Regions from separate parts of the Parashewanella sp. 2210YD4-3 genome, predicted to be linked through region 3. Evidence: predicted binding sites of a transcription regulator. Region 3 holds the regulator's gene; each other region holds the start of a gene.
What was found. The regulator FliA, encoded in region 3, starts transcription of late flagellar genes. The targets are predictions, from matches to a motif close to CTAAAGNTNNNNNNNNNNNNGCCGATA.

Region 1 (7,885 bases), on a different contig from region 3:
CGAACAAGCATGAAAAAACTGATTGCCTTATTGTTAACCTGTTTTATGCTCCAAGGTTGTGCCGGTTTAATTATTGCGGGTGCAGCAGGCGGGGCTGTAGCACTCAATGATAAGCGCAGTCTAGGTACTCAACTTGATGATACTGATACCGATTTTAAAGTTATTGCAGCATTAGCTGAGCATCAAGATATTAAAAGCCAGACCCACATTCGCGCCATTACAGTAAACCGTAAAATCTTACTTATCGGGCAAGCTCCGAATGCTATGCTTCGTAATAAGGCTATCAGTATCGTTAAAGGAATGAAGATAGCCGATCTAGTTTATGATCAAATAAGGATCAGCTCACCTACAGGTTTTACGACTCGCACTAATGACACTTGGATCACCACCAAAGTGAAAGGCAGAATGCTTAATCAAAAAGGCTTAGATGCCACTCGCATTAAAGTTATCACTGAAAATAGTGAAGTCTTTTTAATGGGAGTTATTCACCCTCAGCAAGCTGATTTAGCGGTGAATGTTGCCCGCCACACAACAGGGGTCCAAAAAGTCATTAAAGTCTTTGATTATTCGAATTAATCAAAATTAATTGGGTTTAACTTGATTGTTATTTGATCAAACTGATAGTTTTGTGCCTAACTCGATATTTGAGCAAAGTATTGCTTTGGTTCAATAACTTTTAGGCATAATACTCTTAATGGCGAAAACGCAAGTAGATGTAAGTATTCCGCAGAGTGTAAACCTTATACATTCTGAGTAACAAACCCACTCAAAGACCAAGACAACGCGTGAAACCTACAGTTACCGATCACAGTTAGGTGATAAAACCCCAAAACAGTCAAGTTTCATCAAGAAAGAGAACTGGTAACAACCACAAAAGTGAGAACAAAGACTTGGATATCGATATCATGTTGTACAGAGCTTAATAATTTACAAGCGCTTTTTTTAGAACAGAGAGAGAGTGAAGAACTAAAGTCGCTCCCCCTTGCGGCTATTTTCTGTCACACACCAAGAAGTTGCTTAACATTTTGTCAACTTCAAAGCGAAGAACCGAATTTAATTAAAGCAGTTTGTAACCTTTTAATTACTGAGTATCCAAGCTCAACATCGTCTACCCGCTTGTTACACATACAAGAAAGGCTCCAAAGTACACGGGCAACGATACGACTAAATGATGATCTTTGGGGGAGAATAGTTAGGTGCATTCCAACTCAAACTCACCCCCAAGCACTTACATTACCCCAAATAGGGACTTCATCATCACAAGACAAACCGATAGCTCCCCTCAATCCTCTTTTAATTGATACCGAATTCAGCCGTAGTAACGGACTTTATAAGCTGCCTTTTGATTTTTGTATTAAAGCAATGGAGCCATTAATACAGTCGTTAAAGGTACTTTTAGATGGCAAAATTACGCCAACAGACCAACTCTATGCATTGAAGCATACGTCTTGCTCTAATCCTACACATGTTATTTTAACCTCAATGAATCAAGCAATTAGTTGCTATTTTGGGGAAGAATTCAAATTGCCTACTAGAAAGTATAAGTTTGACAAAAAGAGTCCCTAATCAAAATTTTTCTATTGCAGTTTTATATCAATCTTGTGGAGCGATTGGGATTACAAGGGCTCAACTCGCTATTGGCTTATGTCTGCTCGAAAGTAAAACTGACAACGAAAGGTTAAAAAAGAATGAGTCACAGTTTCTAGGAGCCCACGATACCTTATTACAACTTGCCCTAGAATCAATGTTGGAAAAAACAGGTGAATTCACTGATGGTCAAGCCTGCGCCCTTTGTGTTCCTATGATGATAAGTAACAAGAATTTACTAGCGTTAGAACCTGAAATAGAGCTACCTGCAATCGAAGCTAGTGCTGGACCTGAAACGCCTCTTAGCAATGAACCTCAGCAAACCTCTCAGCTGAAAATGGCACATAAAAGCTCTCAAACAGAGACGATTAAGCCACAAAAGCCAAAAACAACAGGAGCCAATTCTAGTCATACCGGAAAATATCATCGAGCCATCGAATCTTGCCTTAGTAATTCAACGTTTATAAGCCAATTATCATCAAGTTTAATAACGATTTTTGGCTATTTTAGCAAGCGAAACTTACTAGATTACCAACAGTTACAGCAAATAGAGGTATGCTCTGGCGCACATATACAATCCGATAAGCTCAGAACTTGGCTAATGAAATTTTTAGCGACATCTAATGAACAAAGGTGTCAGGAATTTTATGAAGCAATAGCTGAAAGTGCCTCCTCAAACATGTATGGAGAGCTGATGAAGCAAACATTAGATGAAATGCTTCACTGATCTAATGCACCTTAACTTCTTGTATCAAGTTGAAAATATGCCAGCTCTTACCAATCTTAACTTATATGATTTATATGCCTAAAAATGTTTTTAACTCTGTCTTTTCTTGCTAACATACGCGACCTTCTAATGACCAAGGAACTCCTGTAATGTCCATCGAAAGACTTGAAACCAAACAACGTATGAGTCGTATTGTTAAGCACAATGGCACTATCTACTTATGTGGTCAGGTATGCGCCGATGCCACTAAAGGGATCACTGAGCAAACTCAGACCATGTTAGATAAGGTCGATACATTACTAGAGCAAGCAGGCAGTGATCGCGAGCACATTTTATCCGCCACGATTTACATCAAAGATATGCAATACTTTGCAGAAATGAATGCCGTTTGGGATGCATGGGTGCCAGAAGGTCACGCACCCGCAAGAGCGTGTGTCACGGCTAATATGGCACGTGAAGAATTACTTGTTGAAATTTCAGTGGTCGCAGCAGAAAAATAAAAGTGATTCGGCGTTAGTCATGCTAGCGCCAACTATTGTCCTATGCTACGAACAGTATTGATTTTGTGATAGCAAACACGGGTTACTCTATAAAATTTGAATCTAAAATCAATATACTTTAACCATTTCAGATGCTTTTTAAATATCACCTCCCTGTGAATATTATTTTCCTTATCTAAAGTAACTCACTTTTTCTGATAATTGATTGGATAATTGGTTCAGCTCTTGTGAACTTTGAGCCGTATCTTGTGCCGCTTTATAATTATTTTGGTTTAAAACAGTGACTTCATTTGCACTGGAGGCAATTTCAGTACTCACGTTCGCTTGTTGTTCAGAAGTCGCGGCAATTTCTTGTGCCATTTGTTCGATATGGGATATTCGAGTGGCAATACCAGAAAGCGCACCACCAGTCTCTTCAGCCTGCTTGTCAACTTCTAGTCCATGGTCACTGCTAAGTTTCATCAGCTTAACGGCTGTTTGTGTACTGCTTTGCAACTGGCTGATGATACCCACTACTTCTTTAACTGATTGCTGGGTTCTAGCCGCTAGGCTTCGAACTTCATCTGCCACAACCGCAAAGCCTCGGCCTTGCTCTCCAGCCCTCGCTGCTTCAATAGCCGCATTCAAGGCTAACAAGTTGGTTTGTTCAGCAATTTCATCAATCATTTTGGTGACGCTTTGAATATTGTTGCTTTCCACTTCTACGGTTTGGATCGCTTCAGACGATGATTGAATTTGCTCAGATAGCGAAGATACTTTAGCCTGCATATTTTCAACGATTTTAGTTCCAGCTATTGCATCATCATTAGCCTCTCGCACACTCATTGCGATTTGCTCAACCTGCCCAGCAACACTTTGCGCCGACGCGGCCATTTCTTCCGTTGCTGTAGCAATATGCTCAATTTGCGACTGTAGAGACTCAGCTGAAATTAAACTTCCTTCCGCATTACCTTTGGCCTGTTCTGCTTGGGCAGCTAAGGATGTACTGATATCTTTTATATCTGTGGTCAATTCAAACAGTCTACCTGCCATACTGCCAACAACAGCGGTTAATTGTGCCATCTCATTATTTGATGAAGCATCCCCACCCTCAACCGTTAAACTCACTTCACCATTACCTAGGCGCTTCATGTAATCGTGATTTTTTGCCATTGGTGCTAATAACCTTTGCATGACCAAATACAAGATCACAATCACCACAAGACACACAACAACGGCAATGGTTAGGATGATTTTAAGCAAATAGGTACTGCCTTCAGTAATTTCAGCAACTGAAGTGCCACCACCTATTACCCAATCCCAACCAGATACATAGGAAGTCACCATGTATTTTTGTTGTATGTCTTTTCCTGATTGAGATTGATAAAAATGCACTTCATTAATCGTATCCATTAAATTAGCCAGTGGACGACGACCATCATCGTTTACTGTGCTTTGGATATTTTGCCCTATGAAGTTGATATTGGAGTGCAATAAATAATTTCCACGCTCAGCGCTTGCACCATTAACCACAAAACTTTCACCGCCTTTACCCCACTTCACTTCTTCAATTGCTTTAAATATGGACTCAGTCGCTTTTTGTAGGGGAATAGCAGCAAATGCGAGCGCAAAAATACGACCGTTATTGAGTAAGGGCCGATAATAAGCAAGGTAGTTTTTACCAAATAACTTGACCATGGATGAATAAGGCTGCCCTGACATTAACTTGCTATAACCAGGGTGTGACTTTCCAAGGTAAGTTCCTACCACTCTTTGACCATTGGCATTTTTTAACGTAGTAATACCGCGAATAAAATCATCACCATCTCGTAAAAAGATAGTGGCATCAGCTTCAGTATTTTGTTTAAAACGGTCAATAACAGGCGTTAATTCCGATAAAGGCTTTCCCGAAGCTTCAATTCGATCTACAGACTTACCTTTTATTGAATCGTTTCCGGCGGCTGGGGCTAATCCATGCAAATACCCGTGGACGAGTGCTCCTTCGAGGTGCTCTGCTGAAAGTAAAAAAGCTTGATATTCTTCGCTGAGGGCTTTTGCTAAGGTATCAATTTTACTCTGATGATCACTCAAGGTTTGTTCTAAATAGAGGGTCTTGGCTTGCTTGTATATCAGAGTGGCGGTACTAGCAAAGGCAAATACAATTAACACCGTTATCAGGGATAGCACCTGAAATGAGATACTTTTATTTTTAAACATAATTAATACGACCACCGAATAGTTTCTTTACTCTATTTTCGGCGGATTTTATATGATTTAATTTTTATGAGCTATGTGCAATATCTCATTTTTTGTTAATCGACCTTGAATTTAACGTTGGAATTTTTTCGCTTTTTTGAAAATAAAAATCTTCTATTAAATATGAGTAAAGTGCATCAAGATTTGGCCGATAAAATAAGAACTCAGGGTTACATGAGAAAGACAAATGGATATCAGTGGTTCAAATGTTCAATCAGCAGCAAATCAACAAACAACTAATGTGAAAGTGATGCAAATGGCCAAGCAACAGCAAAAAGCAGAAGGTGAAACGGCCATGCAACTCATCAGCAGTGCGGCACCAAAACCTGTCGGCAACGCAGGTCATATCATCAATACTAAGGCTTAATATACTCGTGAATTAATAATTGCCCCATGAGCAAAAGTGCCTTTGGTGAATTATGATGTCACCAAAGGCATTTTTATCAATGAAAATGCTAATGGCTAGAAAAAGTGCCTCATAGCCAGTTGCCATTGCCTTTCAATAAGGTGTTTAGGTAAGCCAATACTGGTTCGGGCTTTGCGCTCACTGTCTATCCAGTTAAATTCTGTATGGATAAACCAACCACGCTTGATTTGGTAACGATAAGATAACGTTAAAGAACGACCAGATTCATTATTATTATCAGTCACCATTTTATCATTATCTGTCACCGAAAAGTGTTCTAGGCGACCACTTACAGTATGTTGCTGCCAGCGTCGGCTGAGCAAAATATTTGCACTTTGATAATCGTTATTGACGGCATCAAACCCTTCAGGCGCCATCATTAGTGTGTCACCTTTCATGTATTGAGCAATCATTTCAACTCGAGCTGGTAAGCGCCATTTGACTCCAACATGATGAAAACGGGTACGCCAAGCATATTGACCATGCTTAACGACCTTGGTATTGGCATTATTGTCATAATACCCTATCAATAACCGACCGTTGCCGCGCCATGACCACTGCGCTGAAATATGAGTGCCGAGTCTGTTATCTAGCTCAATGAATGGATCTGATTGTTTTGCCTGCCCTTTTAACACACCGTCAAATTGAGGGAGGTGAGGAACAGGAATCGTCTCATGCCATAAAGTTTGTCGAGAGCTTTGGGTCCAGCCATGCCAAGCTAATAGCGCTCCTGTCGTATCATTATTGGTAAATGCTTCCACATTAAATGAAAAGCTATGGGGCGATTGAAAGAACTTCCCTAAACGCGTGATTCCGATTTTTACACCTGTATGACGGACCTCTTCGGCTAACCATGCATTGATGGCTGAATAATTTAACGTGTATGGCGATGCCCAAGCTGTTGCAAGGTTTTCAAGGGTAATATTGGGGTACATGATCCCAGCTTGCGCTTCAACCCGATAACCACTTTCAGTCGGTAAACCGCGATATTTAACAACGGCTTCAGTGATCCCAATGCCATCGTCGACGTTATCCCAATAGCCATTCGCTACAATTTTGGTTGACCATTTATCACTAAGCTCAAGATGATGGCTAAGGCCAAGCTGAGATAGTGCTAACTGAGCACCATTGTTAGCTCTGAACTTTCCTAGCCCACCTTTAAGGTAACTCTGTGTTCCATCAACATTAGCCACTGATAAGTCAATAATTCCTGACCACTTTTGTTCAACGGCTACTGCAGAAGTTGATAAACACAATAAGCCAATAACAACTAACTTCATGTTATTCCTTTCTTATTATTTATTCAGTGACTAAATCTGTATTTGAAGATGTGCTGTGGTAAAAATATTCACTTTGTAATAACCAAGTTTCAAGATCCGAGCCTGAAATAGGCTTGCTTAGATGATAGCCTTGGGCCATTTCACATCCACGCTCTCTTAACCAATCCAGCGTATCTTGATTTTCAACACCTTCGGCAACCACAAATAGATTCAAATTATGGGCAAGTTCAATGGTGGACTTAACGATGATCTGATCATCAGTATTTGACATCAACTGCTGTACAAACGATCGATCAATTTTAACTTCATCGACAGGAAGCTGCTTTAATTGTCCTAATGATGAATAGCCAGTACCAAAGTCATCGATAGACAGTTTAAGCCCTTTAGCACGCCAATAACTTAGCTGCATAATGGCACTGTCTAAATCCGACACCACGGCATCTTCAGTGATTTCCAAAGTAAATACCGACATGGGTACGTGATGCTGATTAATGGTATTCAACACCCATTGACAAAAACTGCTGTCTTTGAGATTTTCAGCAGAAATGTTTATGGCGATACCCAGCTCAATACCTTGCGCACGCCATTGTTTATATTGCTTGATCGCAGTCTCTAACACCCAACGTGTTAGTGCATTCATTTGTCCTGTTTTTTCCGCAATAGGAATAAATACGTCAGGTGGGATCATGCCTTTCTCTGGATGTGCCCAACGTACAAGCGCTTCAACTTTGATCACTGCATTTTTTTGTAAACACAACTTAGGTTGGTAGTATAAAACTAACTGATCACTTTCAATCGCCGATTTTAAGCCATTGATAAGTTGTAATCGTTCAACCGTATGCTCATCAATCTGTTTATCATATACCTGATATTCAAGCTTATTACTTTTAGCGTATTGCAAAGCAGTATTGGCTTGCTGTAAGACCGAGAACATCGAAGAAGAGTGATTACGTATCGCAGCCCCCATGGTTAAGTCTAACTCAAGCGATAACCCTTGATAACGATAGCGGCGAGCCATTTTTTCACGTAATGATGCGATTAACTGACCAATATCATCGACATGAAAATCATTCAATACCAGTGCAAATTCATCACCAGAAATGCGGCATGCAAAGTTCACATTTTTCATGCTTTCTAAGCGACGACCGAC
Region 2 (7,885 bases), on a different contig from region 3:
TTAAGAACGTAATCCTTTTTCTTACCTGTTTCTGAGTTATAGCCTTCGGCAGCTAAAAAGTTAGCAATAAATTCAGCGTATTTACTTCTGTCTAGGGCATCTTTCGGCAAATCTTCTTTAAGTTCTTCAAGCTCAAATTCAATAGATTGATCCCATACAAAGCATCCTTGATTTGCCATTAAAATATCCCTTTATATGTGATTCAAATTTTGGAAAATATCAGAAATAAATTGGAACAAAGATAAGGAATAAGCAGACTGAAAGCTTATCCTTATCTCTATTTTTGATGATGAATTCAGACTTAATTAAGGACGATAAACCTTAACATTCTTATACCCTTGCTCAAGTAAATAAAGAGCTTGAAGTTTACTCATCACGCCACGGTCACAGTACAGTAAATAGCTATGGCTTTGGTCTAAGTCCGCAAATTGAGTACCCAGTTTAAAAAATGGAATGTGCTTAACTTCAACACCTTCAATTTCTAATGGTTTACGCTCTTCTTCTTCAGGTGAGCGAATATCAATTACGACCTCTTGACCTTTTAGATCAGACACCACTTCGGTCTCTGTGACTTGCTCATCCATCTCAGCGGCAATATCACGAATATCCATCACAATGGCTTTTGCCACTGTTTCTTCAATAAGATTTTCGGAGAACTTTTCTTCTTCGGATTCAATTTTTGATAGAACAGCTTTAACGGTTGGCTTTTGTGAAATCACACCACAGTATTCAGGGATCGATTTAGCAAAGTCTTCAGTGCCAATTTCACGACTTTCATCAATGATGTCTTGCTTATCCATGGCAATTAATGGACGAAGGATAAGCAAGTCAGTCGAACGATCAATCACGTTCAAGTTAGTCAGGGTTTGACTAGATACCTGCCCTAAGCTTTCGCCTGTAACCAAAGCTTGGATCTTCATTCTATCTGCCACTTTAGCCGCACAACGCATCATCATACGTTTGAGTACAACACCCATTTGACCGTTATCGATTTTTTCCAAAATCTCAGTGACCACATCTTCAAACGGAATAGTAATAAACTTAACGCGATGAGATTCGCCGTAGTTCTTCCACAAATGATACGCAACTTGCTTCACACCAATTTCGTGTTGAGCTCCACCAAGATTAAAGAAGCAATAGTGAGTACGCGCCCCTTTTTTGATGAACTGGAAGCTAGAAACGCCAGAGTCGAAACCACCTGAAATCAGCGATAACACATCTTCTTGAGTCGCCATAGGGAAGCCACCCAAGCCTTTAACACGCTCAACCACCATGAACAATTTTTCTTGCTCAATTTCAAGGTTTACGGTGATGTCTGGATTCTTCAGTTTTACGCCTTTCGCTTCGGTAAACTGGTTTAAACCACCACCCACATAACGTTCAACTTCATTTGAGTTAAACTCATGTTGACCATTACGCTTTACACGTACACAAAAGGTTTTGCCAGCCAGCCGTTCTTTGTAAACTGGCAGCACTTGCTGATAGATATGATCGATAGACTCAAAGGTATACTCTTCAACCTGTAAACTATGAGCAATACCCGGAATGCAACTCAATCGAGTTTTCACTAAATCAACGATTTGTGAGTCATTTGGGGATTGAACCACAATACGATCCCACTGACGTTGCACCCGCACGTCATCATCCACTCGTTTTAAGACGTTACGCATATTCGTCTCAAGCATTTTAGTGAAACGTAGTCTCACTGAGCGGCTTTTCATCATGATCTCTGGGTACAACTTAACAATAAACTTCATCGGGGTTCCGCAAACTTAACAGGTCAAAAATAAGTGGCGGGATTATACCCAAGAAGAGTATGAATTCATAATGTAAGAAGCCAGTTTTAGAGAAAGCTCGCTTTTATCTTAATGTAATCTCATGTAATGTACTGCACCTTTTTCATCAGCTTTAGTAGGCATAAACAATGTTAGTGGGTTTTGATTACGGCAGCGCCAATTGCTCCATTGGTTACATGGTAAACAACACAGTAAAAATGGTGCCATTAACCGACAGTGGTAACTACATCATGTCGACGCTTTATGCCATGGATAGAGAACTGATTGCCGAAGCTGTATACCAAGATCTCCCTGATGCTCAAAAAGCAGAGTATGCCAAGTTACGCGCATCACAATTAAGACGAGCTAAAGCCGCTCGCCATGAACTGGACTTAGAACCGAACGAGCAAGCGGTTTTTATTGGTGAAGAAGCCTTTAATGCTTATTTAGATATGCCAGAAGAAGGGTTTTATGTTCGTTCACCTAAATCTTTTTTAGGTGCTAAAGGGCTTCGTGCAGATCAAATTGCCTTATTTGAAGACATCGTTACCGTAATGATGCAACGAGTAAAGCAGCAAGCGGAAAAGAAACTGCAAGCAACCATCACTCATGCCGTAATTGGTAGACCAGTAAACTTTCAAGCCATTGGCGGTGAAGAAAGCAACCAACAAGCCGAAGCTATTTTGAGTATTGCCGCTAAACGGGCTGGCTTTGAAGCGGTGGAATTCTTATTTGAGCCCATTGCCGCAGGTATGGATTTTGAAGCGAGCTTAAAAGATGAAAAGTCCGTTTTGATTGTCGATGTTGGCGGTGGTACCACTGATTGCTCATTGATAAAAATGAGCCCTGAGCGTTTGATGGAGACCGACCGTAACAATGACTGTTTAGGACACAGCGGTCAACGTATTGGCGGCAACGACATTGATATCTCATTGGCTATGCAAGGACTTATGCCAGAGTTTGGCTCAGAATCCTTATTAAACAATAACCGTAAAATCCCACAACAACCGTTTTGGAATGCAGTGGCAATTAACGATATCAGCGCTCAACGAGAGTTTTCGGCTTTAAGCTGTAAAACCCTACTTGCCGATTTGATGAAAGATACGGATTCTCCTGAGAAGCTGTCTAGACTGCAATGCGTGCAAGAACACAGGCTGAGTTATCAAATCGTAAAGTGTGCAGAATCAGCAAAAATAAGGCTTTCCGACGACGATAATCATATTGCTGCACTTGATTTCATTGAGCAAGACTTAACCGTAGATTTAAGCCTTGCCACCTTTGTTCAAGCGATTGAATCTCCAGTGGCTAAGATTGAAAACTTAATGAAGCTTGCCGTTGAAAAGGCTGACTGCAAACCTGAAATCATTTACGTTACCGGCGGCACAGCAAGAAGTCCGGCAATTCATGATCGCATCAAGCAAGTGTATCCAAACATCGAAATCATCGTTGGTGATCACTTTGGTTCAGTAACGGCTGGTCTAGCTCGCTGGGCGCAAAGAGTGTTTTGATAAACGTGCTTAGATTCAACCTAAAAACATCAGTTGGCTACGTTCTCAAGCGTAGAAAAAATGATTGCTAGCAAGGCGTAGCTTGCAGCAAGTAGTTGCTCTACTTGCAAAAGTTACAACGCATCTAGCGGGCATTTTAGCAAGCTTGCGGGCGTTGAGCGTTTCATCCATTCGGTGAATAATTAAGACATTGAAATTATTGCTAACTCAAATAGATATTAACTTATTGAGCGTTCAACTGATGTTTTTAGGTTCAATCAAGCCTTAACCTTAACTCGATTTCGATTATCTCGACTTTGCTTGATGAACTCATCACCAGCTTGAATCGAGTTACAATCTTTTTGCATCGCTTTTGCCAAACGATCGTAAAGTAATACATTCACAGAAGCCGCTAAGTTCATACAACCGACAGTAGGGACATAAACCACGCTGTCGGCTCTATCAATCAGCTCTTGGTCAATCGTTCCATCTTCTGGACCAAAAATGTATAACGCATTTTCAGGATGCTCGAACTCTGGTAATGGCGTCGCACCGACCACCAAATCAACACAAACAACTTTGTGATCTTTAGGCACGGTGTCAAACAACGCTTCGACACGCTTGAGAGGAATGGTTCGAGCCGCGTTTTTAGTATCGATGTTAGGCTGTTGTTTTTGCTGCTTAACCGCCCTATCGTAACGTGCGCCAGTATAGACAACCGCATCGACTTGATAGCAGCCACAGGCTCGCATTACCGCATCAACATTAATAGGCGTTTTGGGGTTTTGAAGGCCAATGGCAACATGAGGTGTTTTCATAAAAATCATTCCCAAGCTATAAAAAAGAGAGCCTACATATCTGCAAGCCCTCTTAATTATTCTATATGAGAATGGGTTATTGCCCAACGTTAATCTCGTCAGACTCCATCGCCTTTCCTTGCTCAATCGCAATTTCAACACGCCGGTTTTTGGCTCTATTAGCTGCTGAAGTATTTGGAAATAGTGGTTTTGTCGATGCCATACCAACAACTTTTAAACGAGACTCATCAAACCCTTTCGCTTTGATCATCTCATGAGCAACAGAAAGTGCTCGCTTACTGGATAGTTCCCAATTGGAACGATAAAGCTCATTACTGATTTTCGTATCATCCGTATGCCCTGAAACCGTAATAATACCCGGAATATCTTTCAGCACTTTACCAACTTTACGCACTATAGGTCTAAATCTAGGTTGTAAAAATCCAGAACCTGATGCAAATGACCCTTTCTCACGAATACGGATGATAATTTGCTGCCCTAGTGATTCCACTTCTAAAGCACCATCTTGAATTTGCTGTTCAAGTTGTTGAGCAATTTTCTTCACTTGCTCATTAATCTGATCTTGTTGCGCTTGTGCTTCTTGAGAATGTTTTGCCACTTCTACTTCTTGAGCCGTGGCAATCGAGTCACCACCACGTTTTTCACCTTGCTGCTCTTGCACACCACCAGCACTATCAGCATCACCTGGTTGGAACTTCAAGGTTTGCTGAGTCATATCATCAGTTTTTTGATTGATGGTATCAATAGGTGTTGGCTCTGGACGCCCAGGGCGAAACTCTAACGCGATAACAGAGGTACCTTTAGGAATGTCTTTCACATTCACTTGGTTTTGCACACCAAAAGCAAATTTCATTGAACCAGCTAATTGTTTAAACTTAAGCACGTCCATTTCAGAAAATGCTAACAGCAAAACGAAAAAGCACATTAATAGCGACATTAAATCGGCAAAGGTAGCCAACCACATAGGAGCACCTGGCGGTGGGCAGTCACATCCCTTCTTCGCCATGCTTATTCTCCCTCTGCGCTACTTTCACCACGCTTTTTCTCTGACAAATAACTTTTTAAGAAGCTTTCAATTACTCGTGGATTTTGACCATCTTGAATGGCTAATACCGCATCCATAATAAGATTACGATTTAAGGTTTCTTCGCCCATTCTCAGTTCTAATTTATCCGCAATAGGTATTGCCACCATGTTGGCAATAACGGCCCCATAAAGCGTGGTAAGCAATGCTACAGCCATTGAAGGGCCAATGGTTTTAGGATCATCCATAGATTGCAACATGGCAACCAGTCCAATCAGAGTTCCGATCATGCCCATTGCTGGTGCTACATCGCCCATGGCTTTAAAGATACCAACACCGATTTTATGGCGCTCGGCCGTCAAATCGATTTCTTTCTCTAGCGCAGTTCTAACCATTTCACCATCATGGCCATCTACCAGCATATCAATGCCTTTTTGCATAAAACTATTTGAAATTTGAGCTTCTTCAAGCGCCAAAAAGCCACCTTTTCGTGCTGCATCTGCCATACTAGTGCATTGTTCAATCAGCTCATCCGGTTTATCCAGTTTGAACATGAAGGCTTTAATCGCTACTTTAACAGCACCAAAAAACTGTCCAAGGTTGTACTTCATCATTACCACGAATAATGAACCACCAATAACGATAAGCAGCGACGGCACGTTAATAAAAACCCCGATACCACCACTGGTGACCATCGACGCAATTACGAAGCCAAAAGCCCCAAGAATTCCAATCAGCGTAGCTAAATCCAAAACCGTCCCTCAAATATTGCTTTTAAATCGCGTCTATAAACTGCGGCATAGTGTATCTAAAGCCAAGTGTGAAGTCGTGGCCTTGACGCACAATCTTTAACCAGTCAGATTACATTTCGCTCACATATTTATCGGTCATGGTTTCTAAAGGTTTAGAAATAATTAAATCTCTGCTCTTTATTGAGCAATTATTCCACGAGGAAATTTGACCCACATCGCCTGCTGATATACCTTGTGACAGTTTCAACGGCTGCTTAGGGAGCGAAAATTTTGGCCAAGAAATCTGAAAGTTTAACGTTCGAACAATCGTTAACTTCATTAGAAAAGATTGTAACCGAACTTGAAAAAGGTGATATACCGCTAGATGATGCGCTAAAGCAATTTGAGCAAGGCATTGCGCTTGTGCGCCAAAGTCAGCAAAAACTGGAACAAGCACAACAAAAAATTTCAATACTGCTTGATGATAACGGCCAAGAACAATTAGTTCCTTTTGACAATAATGGTGATCAGTAGTGAATCAACCCATCTTGACTGATGCTATTGCTCAATACCAAGACCGTATTAATCATTATCTAGAGCAACAATTAGCGTGCTTGCCCGATCACGCTGCAGGCTTGAAAAGTGCGATGCAACACGGTGCGCTACTGGGCGGAAAACGTATTCGTCCCTTTCTTGTTTACAGTGTTGGCGATATGCTGGGTGTGTCTCTCGATAAGTTAGACATTTGCGCTGCCGCTATTGAATGTATTCACGCATATTCATTAATCCATGACGATTTACCAGCGATGGATGATGATGATCTACGCCGTGGGCAGCCTACCGTTCACATCGCCTATGATGAAGCCACTGCTATTTTAGCTGGTGATGCACTTCAAACGTTAGCTTTTGAGATATTATCTGGCGACACCGAATTTACGCCACAGCAACAACTCGCTATGATCCGTTCAGTATCAAAAGCAGCAGGTTACCTTGGAATGTGTGGTGGTCAAGCCATTGATTTAGCATCCACAGATAAACAAATTGATTTAGAACGACTGACTCAATTGCACGCCCTAAAAACAGGAGCACTCATTTCTTGCTCTGTTGAACTGGCGATAATTGCTGCTGATGCAAATGACGTTGACCGCGCGTCTTTAATGAAATATGCACAATCTCTAGGGTTAGCCTTTCAAGTTCAAGACGATATTCTTGATATTACGTCTTCAACAGAAGAACTTGGAAAGCCACAAGGGTCGGATGAAGAATCGAATAAAAGTACATTCCCACAATTACTTGGTTTGCAAGGCGCGCAACAAACCGCAACACAATTAATTGAGGATGCACTATCCGCTTTAAGTAAATTACCCTACAATACGCAGTTAATCGAACAATTCGCCCAGTATATCGTGGCACGTCGAGTATAAGATTCAGTATAAGCATGGATATTTCGCAATTTCCGGTACTGGCAAAAGCTAATACCCCTGAAGAACTCAGGCTTCTCCCTAAAAGTCAGCTGTCTCAGTTGGCTAATGAATTACGAGAGTTCTTACTAAAATCTGTTGGTAAATCCAGCGGACATTTTGCTTCTGGCCTTGGCACTGTAGAACTAACAGTGGCACTTCATTATGTCTATAACACACCCTATGATCGTTTGGTGTGGGACGTTGGTCATCAAGCTTACCCACATAAAATTCTAACCGGTCGTCGTGACCGTATGCATACCATTCGTCAAAAAGACGGTTTGCATCCTTTTCCATACCGTGAAGAAAGTGAATTCGACACTTTTAGTGTCGGTCACTCCAGTACTTCTATTAGTGCTGCTCTAGGTATGGCAATCGCTGCGAATAAAGAGCAATCTGGTCGTAAAGTGGTTTCTGTTATTGGTGATGGTGCAATTACAGGTGGTATGGCGTTTGAAGCCCTAAACCACGCTGGTGCCCTCCACAATGACATGTTAGTCATTTTAAATGACAATGAGATGTCAATTTCTGAAAATGTTGGCGCCCTAAATAATCATCTTGCTCAAATTATGTCGGGACGCTTTTATAGC
Region 3 (7,885 bases):
AGGCTCAGGAATTGGTTCTGGCTTTGGCTCAGGAGTTTCAATAATAGGTTCAGCCGATACTGGCGCTGCACCTAATTCACTAGGCAAAGGCTCGCCTGAACTAAGTAACTTTAATTGAGAAAGCAATTCCGAAGACGCTTCTTGCTGCGGTTCACCATTTTGAGTTTGATTAAACATCACATTGATAGCATCTACAGCCTGCAAAATGATGTCCATTAACTCAGCAGTTACCGATCGCTTACCCGTTCTTAGCAAGTCAAAGGTATTTTCCGACTCATGGCACACATCAACCATTGGAGTAAGGCCTAAAAACCCTGCACCACCTTTTACTGTATGGAATCCACGAAATATGGCATTCAATAGTTCGGTATCTTCTGGGTTATTCTCAAGATCAACCAATTGCTCTTGCAATAACTCTAGAATTTCGCCAGCTTCAATTAAAAAATCCTGAAGGATCTCTTCATCAATAGAAAAGTCCATCCTACACTCCTTGCAGTACCAAATGCCTGCTTATTATCACCTCAAGCCAACGCTTAGATTTTAAAAACCTAGACTAGATAACAAATCATCGACTTCATCTTGTCCAGATACAACATCATCCCTTGTATCGGCATTTAGAATCGGACCTTCAGCTTCAATTTTATTTTTATTTTTTTCTTCCGAGTTTGCTGATGCATGCTCACCAAAAAGAGTTAGCATAGATACCAAGCTACTTTCGACTTCATGAACAAGTTCGATCACACGTCTGATCATTTGTCCCGTGATATCTTGGAAGTCTTGAGCCATAAGTATCTGGTTAAGCAAATCTCGTAATCTAATGGAATCGTGCCCACTTCTTTGCATCATATCTTGGATGTCAAAGCACAATTTTTTGAACGTCTCAAGATCAATATCTCGACGCATGAGCTTGTCCCAAGCAGGTTGGACATTATTGATGTTACTGATCAAAGCATCAGCCAATGGAAGTGACTCTTCAACCGCATCCATGGTTTTATTCGCGGCTTGTTCCGTCATATCAATAACGTAATTCAAGCGTTCCTTTGCATCAGGTATTTCATTATTGGTTAAATCAGTGAGGCGGCTATCAACTTGAAAGTCGACCAATGCACTATGCAGGTCACGTGTCAGCTTACCAATTTCCTCGTAGAGCTCATTTTGAATAGGCAACGAAATCTCTTTAATGATTTCATCTGCTTGTTGTTGCTCTCCTGCAGATAGAAGTTCAACTAGCTGTTGCGCCTGCTCAAGAGTGATCAGGCCTGATATTTCTTCCGACATACAACGTCCTTGCTCAGGTTAGCCCAGTCTTTCGAAAACTTTATCAAGCTTCTCTTTTAGGGTGGCTGCAGTAAATGGTTTTACTACATAGCCGTTAACACCAGCTTGAGCAGCAGCAATAATTTGCTCACGCTTTGCTTCAGCTGTCACCATAAGTACAGGAATAGATTTGAGTTTCTCATCAGCTCGAATGGCCTTAAGTAAGTCAATTCCCTGCATACCGGGCATATTCCAATCAGTGACCACAAAGTCAAAGTCGCCTTTTTGCAGCATAGGTAGTGCGGTGGTTCCGTCATCGGCTTCTTGGGTGTTATTAAATCCCAAATCCCGCAACAAGTTTTTAATGATACGTCTCATTGTTGAGAAGTCATCAACAATAAGTATCTTCATATTCTTGTCCAAGGTTTCCTCCAAGGGCTTTTGTAATCTTATCTTTATGGTAAAAGCGAACGGAAACTTAATTAGACAAAGTTAAACAACCAATTAGTATTTGGATATCCAAACTGGCCGTAGCGCATCTAACAAGGATTTCCCATCAATCAAAAGTAGCTATCTATAAGCCACTATACAGTTTTTGCTTTTTTAATTTTGCGTCCAGTCTCTCAGCTTACCTTTAAGCCTGAGCATGGCTTGACTCAATATTTGGCTTACCCTTGACTCACTCACTTCAAGAATAGCGCCAATTTCTTTTAAATTAAGAGCTTCGTCATAATACAGTGATAGCACTAAAGCATCTCGTTCAGGCAATTGTTTAATGCCTTCAACTAACGCTTTTTGAAAATTTTGCTCTGATAGAGCATCAAAAGCACGATCTTCAGGCTGCTGCTCTTCACGGATCACGTCATGCGAAACGCCTAAATCTTCAAAACCAACGATTTTTCCTGTCGCCACATCATTTAAAATATGGTGATATTCTTCAATTGGTATATTTAATTCGGCCGCAATCTCAATATCTGAAGCTTCTCTTCCTAATTCTTGCTCAAGCTTCTTTATCACCTGATCAACCATACGTTGATTTCGATGAACCGACCGTGGCACCCAATCTCCTCGACGAATTTCATCCAACATGGCGCCTCGTATGCGAATGCCAGCAAACGTTTCAAACTTTGCACCTTTACCGCTGTCGAATTTACCTGAGGCTTCTAAAAGCCCCATCATTCCGGCTTGTAATAGGTCGTCAAGTTGAACAGATGCTGGAAGTCTCGCTAGAAGGTGGTGAGCGATTTTCTTAACCAGTGGAGCATACTGTTCGACTACATTTGTCCTATCGTCAAAACTAGTATACGCAGCGGCCTTATTCACTCACATCGTCCTCTTGCTCAGGCCTTTTAACCAAGCGTTCAATAAAGAACTCTAGGTGACCACCAGGCTGCTCAGGAATGGGCCAATTGGTGATTTTGTTGGCTAAACTGTGGTAAGCAATGGTCGAAGGTGATTTTGGAAAAGCTTCAACAACTAACTTTTGTTTGCGCACTGATTTTCGAACATTTTCATCATAAGGAACAGTGGCAACTAATTCCAAAGCAACATCGAGAAAGCGATCGGTAACTTTACTTAACTTCGCAAACAACTCCATTCCTTCTCTAAGAGAACGAACCATGTTTGCAACAATTTTAAAACGGAACACGCCATGTTCACGGCTAAGTATTTTTATCAATGCATAAGCATCGGTAATAGATGTTGGTTCATCGCATACGACAATTAGCACGTCTTGAGAGGCTCTTGCGAAACTCAGCACCATATCTGATATGCCTGCTGCGGTATCCACAATGAGCACATCAAATTGTGTTTTCATTTCACTAAATGCACGGATCAATCCAACGTGTTGAGCAGATGTAAGCTCAACCATGTTTTGTGAACCTGATGTAGCCGGTATGATTCCTATCCCTTTAGGGCCGCGAACAATAACATCATCCAATTCGGCTTCACCGGTAAGAACATGGGAAAGGTTTTTTTCAGCACGGATACCTAACATGACATCGACATTAGCCAAACCTAAATCAGCATCTAGTACTAGTACTCGCTTGCCTTTTTCAGCTAAAGCCACTGCAGTATTAATGGAAACACTGGTTTTACCAACACCACCTTTACCACCACTTACAGCAATAACTTTCACTTTTTCATTATTAGGTTGATTTATCATACGTAAACCGCTTGCTTGATCTTGGGTCATAGCTTTACTCAAACTGCCAAAGCGAATTTATTCGCTTTACCTGCTATTAAATCTGTCATTAATGTTGGTAGTGTTCGTTTTGTCGAACTTCCCAGTCAGAATTCGTATTATGTACGAAATCAGGATTGGATTCATCTAAAACTGACAATGCTTGTTTGGCTAATTTTAAAGAATCTGCCACATGCATATCTTCAGGAACTCGCTGTCCATCTGTCACGTAACCAAGAGAGAGTTGATTTTCAATCACTACACTCAAGGCTCCAGCTAATGAAACCGATTCGTCTAATTTAGTTAATATTGCACCAGCTAATGGAACACGCTGAAAATGCTCTACCGCTTCTTGCAACACTCGACGCTGGGATGTTGCAGACAATACCAGATAATTGCGAATAGGTATGCGTTTATTTTCTGCTAAGTTGTCTAATTGTTGATATAGACGCAGATCTCTTTGCCCCATACCCGCTGTATCTATCAATATTAGTTTACGATTTCTAAATTGATAGAGTATTTGTTCCAACTCTGGTAAGTCATGAGCTAGTTTTACTGGGCACCCCATAATTTTGCCATAAGTGGCTAGTTGCTCATAGGCTCCAATACGATAATGGTCCATAGTAATTAACGCCACTTGGTCACTGCCGTGCATCGCTGCAAATCTGGCTGCAATTTTCGCTAAGCTCGTGGTTTTTCCAACTCCAGTAGGACCTACTAACGCTACGACTCCGCCACGTTTTACAATATCATCGCCTTGGTTGTCGAGTAAATTTGCTAAATTTTGAGGTAGAACGCTCACCAATTCGGCAGGTGAATAATGTGATGCTAATTCTGCTAGCTGTTTAGCTATTGGCATAGTGAATTCAGCTTCAATTAGTTTTGTTTCCAGCATTGCTCCAATAGGATCAACTCGCTGCTTTTGTTCGTGCAACAGGCTAGAAACTTGATGGGTTAATAAGTTACGCAGAGAAGCTAACTCATCTCGCATCTGTTGCATTTCATTATTGCTAGCTGAAGCCGCTTTATTTTTTTCTGGACTTGGCGTGAACGTGGCGGCTTTGGTTTGTTTTTGGGCAACGTTTTCCATTCCACGAGCCCATGCTGGTAATTCCAAGTCTTCTTGTTTTTGTTGCTTTTGTTGTTGCAGCTTGGAATGTTGGCGCTCAAGTATCGCTTGCAATGAGTCAGCGGAAGCTGATTGTTGCTGAGGTTCTTTAGTGGCTGGCTTACGTCTTTGCCCCAGTGAAACCTTATCATCTAACAAGCTTCTGAATCCAGACTGTGGTTTGGCCTTAGTCGGTGCCGCAGTTGGCTGAGGGATATTGGGTTGTGGTTCATCATAATCCACAGCTGCAACCACTTCGATTCCATCTTCTACTTTTTTATTGGACATAATCACGGCATCGGCCCCCAAAGTTTCTTTAACTTGGGCAAGAACACTTCTCATATCTTTAGCAAAAAATCGTTTAATCTTCACGGTTACTTCCTCTATTGACCGACGGCCGACACAATTCGGATTTGTTTCTCATCCGGCACTTCCTGATAGGAAATGACTCTTAAACTTGGAATGGTGTGCTTAACAAATCTCGATAACGTCGAGCGTAACATTCCTGATGTCAACAATATGGCGGGCTGACCGATTAGCTCTTGCTGTTGTGCAGCGTCTGTTAGCGACTGCTGCATGCGTTCTGCAAGGCCCGGCTCAATGTTTGGCCCATCACCACCTGTTGCCTGCATAGACTGATGCAACATCTGTTCCAACTCTGGAGCCAATATTATGACGGGTACTTCAGGTTCAGGTCCGGCAATTTCTTGCACAATCATTCGTTTCAATGCGATACGTACTGCTGCTGTCAATACTTCGGTATCTTGACTCTTAGGTGCGTATTCAATCAAAGTCTGAATAATGGTTCTTTGATCTCTAATTGAAACACCTTCCTCAAGTAGGTTTTGCATTACTTTTACAACAACACCAAGAGACAACACTTCAGGAATAAATCCATCCACCAATTTTGGAGAATTCTCTTTCAGAATATCCAATAATTGCTGCACTTCTTCATAGCCAAGTAGTTTGGCTGCATTGTTGGTTAATAGTTGGCTGATATGAGTTGCCACAACAGTTGCAGCATCGACTACGGTATAACCCAATGTTTGAGCATGCTCTCGCTGCTGAGGATTAATCCAAACGGCCTCTAGACCAAAAGCCGGATCCTTCGTTACGCTACCATCAAGCTGCCCGTAAACTTGACCAGGGTTAATGGCTAGCTCACAATCGTGCTGAATATCAGATTCACCTACGACGACTCCCATTAACGAAATTTGATAACTGTTTGGAGATAAATCCAAATTATCACGAATATGTACAGCAGGAACTAAGAAGCCAAATTCTTGAGACAGCTTTTTACGCACCCCTTTAATGCGATTTAGCAATTCACCACCTTGGTTTTTATCCACTAATGGGATCAGGCGGTAACCAACTTCAAGTCCAATAACATCTACATGACGAACATCATCCCAACCTAGCTCTTTAGTTTCAGATTGCTGAGGTTCGACAGCTTCGGCATTAGCCAATTCTTCTGCTTCTTTCAAACGTTGTTGATTACGACGATATATAAAATATGCGGCGCCACCAGTAAACAAACCAAAGCTTAAAAATGCTAAGTGTGGCATACCGGGAACTAAGCCCATAACTGTCAACAAACCGGCTGCAATAGCTAAAGATTTATGATTGTCAAACATCTGACTCATCATCATTGAACCCATATCACCGGATTCATTTTGGCGAGTCACCATTAGTGCTGCAGCAATGGAAAGTAACAAACCAGGAATTTGCGCGACCAAGCCATCACCGATGGTAAGCAAGGTATAGATTTCAACAGCACTAGAAAAATCCAATCCATGCTGCACCATACCGATAACAAAACCACCAAGAATATTGATGATAAGAATCATGATCCCAGCAATTGCATCACCTTTTACAAATTTAGATGCACCATCCATCGCGCCATAGAAATCGGCTTCTCGGGTCACTTCACTTCGACGAATTCGTGCTTGGTCTTGATCGATAGTACCTGCATTCAAATCAGCGTCGATGGCCATTTGCTTACCTGGCATTGCATCGAGTGTAAAGCGAGCACTTACCTCAGCAATTCGACCAGCACCTTTAGTTACCACCACAAAGTTGATGATAATAAGAATGATGAACACCACTAAACCAACGGCATAATTACCACCGATTACGACATTACCAAAGGCTTCGATAACTTTACCTGCGGCATCACCACCGTTATGACCTTCAAGTAAAACCACACGAGTTGATGCGACGTTTAGAGCAAGTCGTAACAAAGTTGCCACCAACAACACTGCTGGGAATGCCGCAAAATCCAATGGTCGATTAGAATAAATAGCAACTAACATGACCACTAAAGCCAATGCGATATTAAAAGAAAATAAAGTATCGAGCAGCAACGGAGGCATTGGCAGAATAATCATCGCCATCGCTGCTAATACAAGAATGGGTGTCCCGATCCCTTTAATATTCGCTGCATTTAACTGCTTAAATCGACCTAATACGGCATTCATTCAAAAACCAATGTTTGACACTTTTTAATAATAAAGAGTTAAAAGCAAGGAATGAGCCAAAAAGAGGTAAATTTGGCTAGTTGCGCAAGGATTAATCGATTGTGCATTAGTTCACAAAATTTAGTTAATAAACTCTTAGGCGATGCCGATAACCAATTACGATTTCGAATTTTTAAAGCAATAATATGAAGAGTACCCTGTCGATTCGCTCTCTAGTCCTTCTTTGTTTGGCGTGTATTTTTTTGACAGTCTTGGTGTTCACCTTTTGGTTTAATGCCAGCACCCAAAGGGAAAATCTAGAAGAGTTTGCTCAACAACACACCCATAGTGTGACAAAGTCTTATTTTGACTCCCTTAATGCCATGATGCTTACAGGTAGCATCAATAATAGAGAAATGATTCGCGAGCGGCTAATAGCAGAGGACGAAATTAACGATATTCGTATCATTCGTTCACCAGTGTTAAGTAAGGTTTTTGGCTCAGGTTTAGCGAGTGAACAAGTCCAAGATACGTTAGATCAGCGGGGAATTAATGGGCAAGTCATTAACGAAATTCGTAAAACACCTAATGGCAGAGTATTAACCCGTATCGAGCCTATTCTGGCCCAGTCAAACTACCAAGGTGTGAATTGCTTAGGCTGTCATCAAGTTCCAGAAAATACTCAACTAGGTGCGTTAAGAATCGACTACTCTCTGGCCGCCGAAGACAAAGCTTTAAGTAGAACATTATGGACAACTGGACTTGTTCAGCTTGCTTTATTTTTTATTGCCTTTATTTTTACCGCCTATATTTTGAATAGAGTGGTCATTGCCCGTTTAAGAAGTTTGCGCCATGTAATGAGCACTATTTCTGACACATCAG

Region 1: a site for FliA is predicted at 5,177-5,203, ahead of AC1EU0_RS02915 (cytoplasmic protein). Genes of this name have one in related genera too.
Region 2: a site for FliA is predicted at 5,986-6,012, ahead of pomA (flagellar motor protein PomA). Genes of this name have one in related genera too.

What each region holds. Positions count from the first base shown of each region.
Region 1 covers NZ_JBWQOG010000001.1:678,677-686,561, forward strand. Annotated here, with positions in the region: gene AC1EU0_RS02890 (phosphoheptose isomerase) at 1-13, shown strand, start outside; gene dolP (division/outer membrane stress-associated lipid-binding lipoprotein) at 10-576, shown strand; gene AC1EU0_RS02900 (hypothetical protein) at 1,547-2,314, shown strand; gene AC1EU0_RS02905 (RidA family protein) at 2,464-2,814, shown strand; gene AC1EU0_RS02910 (methyl-accepting chemotaxis protein) at 2,986-5,010, opposite strand; gene AC1EU0_RS02915 (cytoplasmic protein) at 5,237-5,416, shown strand; gene AC1EU0_RS02920 (hypothetical protein) at 5,512-6,735, opposite strand; gene AC1EU0_RS02925 (EAL domain-containing protein) at 6,755-7,885, opposite strand, start outside.
Region 2 covers NZ_JBWQOG010000001.1:114,276-122,160, forward strand. Annotated here, with positions in the region: gene AC1EU0_RS00485 (KAP family P-loop NTPase fold protein) at 1-179, opposite strand, end outside; gene thiI (tRNA uracil 4-sulfurtransferase ThiI) at 306-1,757, opposite strand; gene yegD (molecular chaperone) at 1,925-3,283, shown strand; gene AC1EU0_RS00500 (RNA methyltransferase) at 3,541-4,080, opposite strand; gene AC1EU0_RS00505 (flagellar motor protein MotB) at 4,157-5,086, opposite strand; gene pomA (flagellar motor protein PomA) at 5,089-5,856, opposite strand; gene xseB (exodeoxyribonuclease VII small subunit) at 6,127-6,369, shown strand; gene ispA ((2E,6E)-farnesyl diphosphate synthase) at 6,381-7,259, shown strand; gene dxs (1-deoxy-D-xylulose-5-phosphate synthase) at 7,268-7,885, shown strand, end outside.
Region 3 covers NZ_JBWQOG010000004.1:149,541-157,425, forward strand. Annotated here, with positions in the region: gene AC1EU0_RS07870 (chemotaxis protein CheA) at 1-480, opposite strand, end outside; gene AC1EU0_RS07875 (protein phosphatase CheZ) at 541-1,278, opposite strand; gene cheY (chemotaxis response regulator CheY) at 1,297-1,680, opposite strand; gene AC1EU0_RS07885 (RNA polymerase sigma factor FliA) at 1,861-2,580, opposite strand; gene AC1EU0_RS07890 (MinD/ParA family protein) at 2,573-3,451, opposite strand; gene flhF (flagellar biosynthesis GTPase FlhF) at 3,510-4,919, opposite strand; gene flhA (flagellar biosynthesis protein FlhA) at 4,931-7,024, opposite strand; gene AC1EU0_RS07905 (methyl-accepting chemotaxis protein) at 7,210-7,885, shown strand, end outside.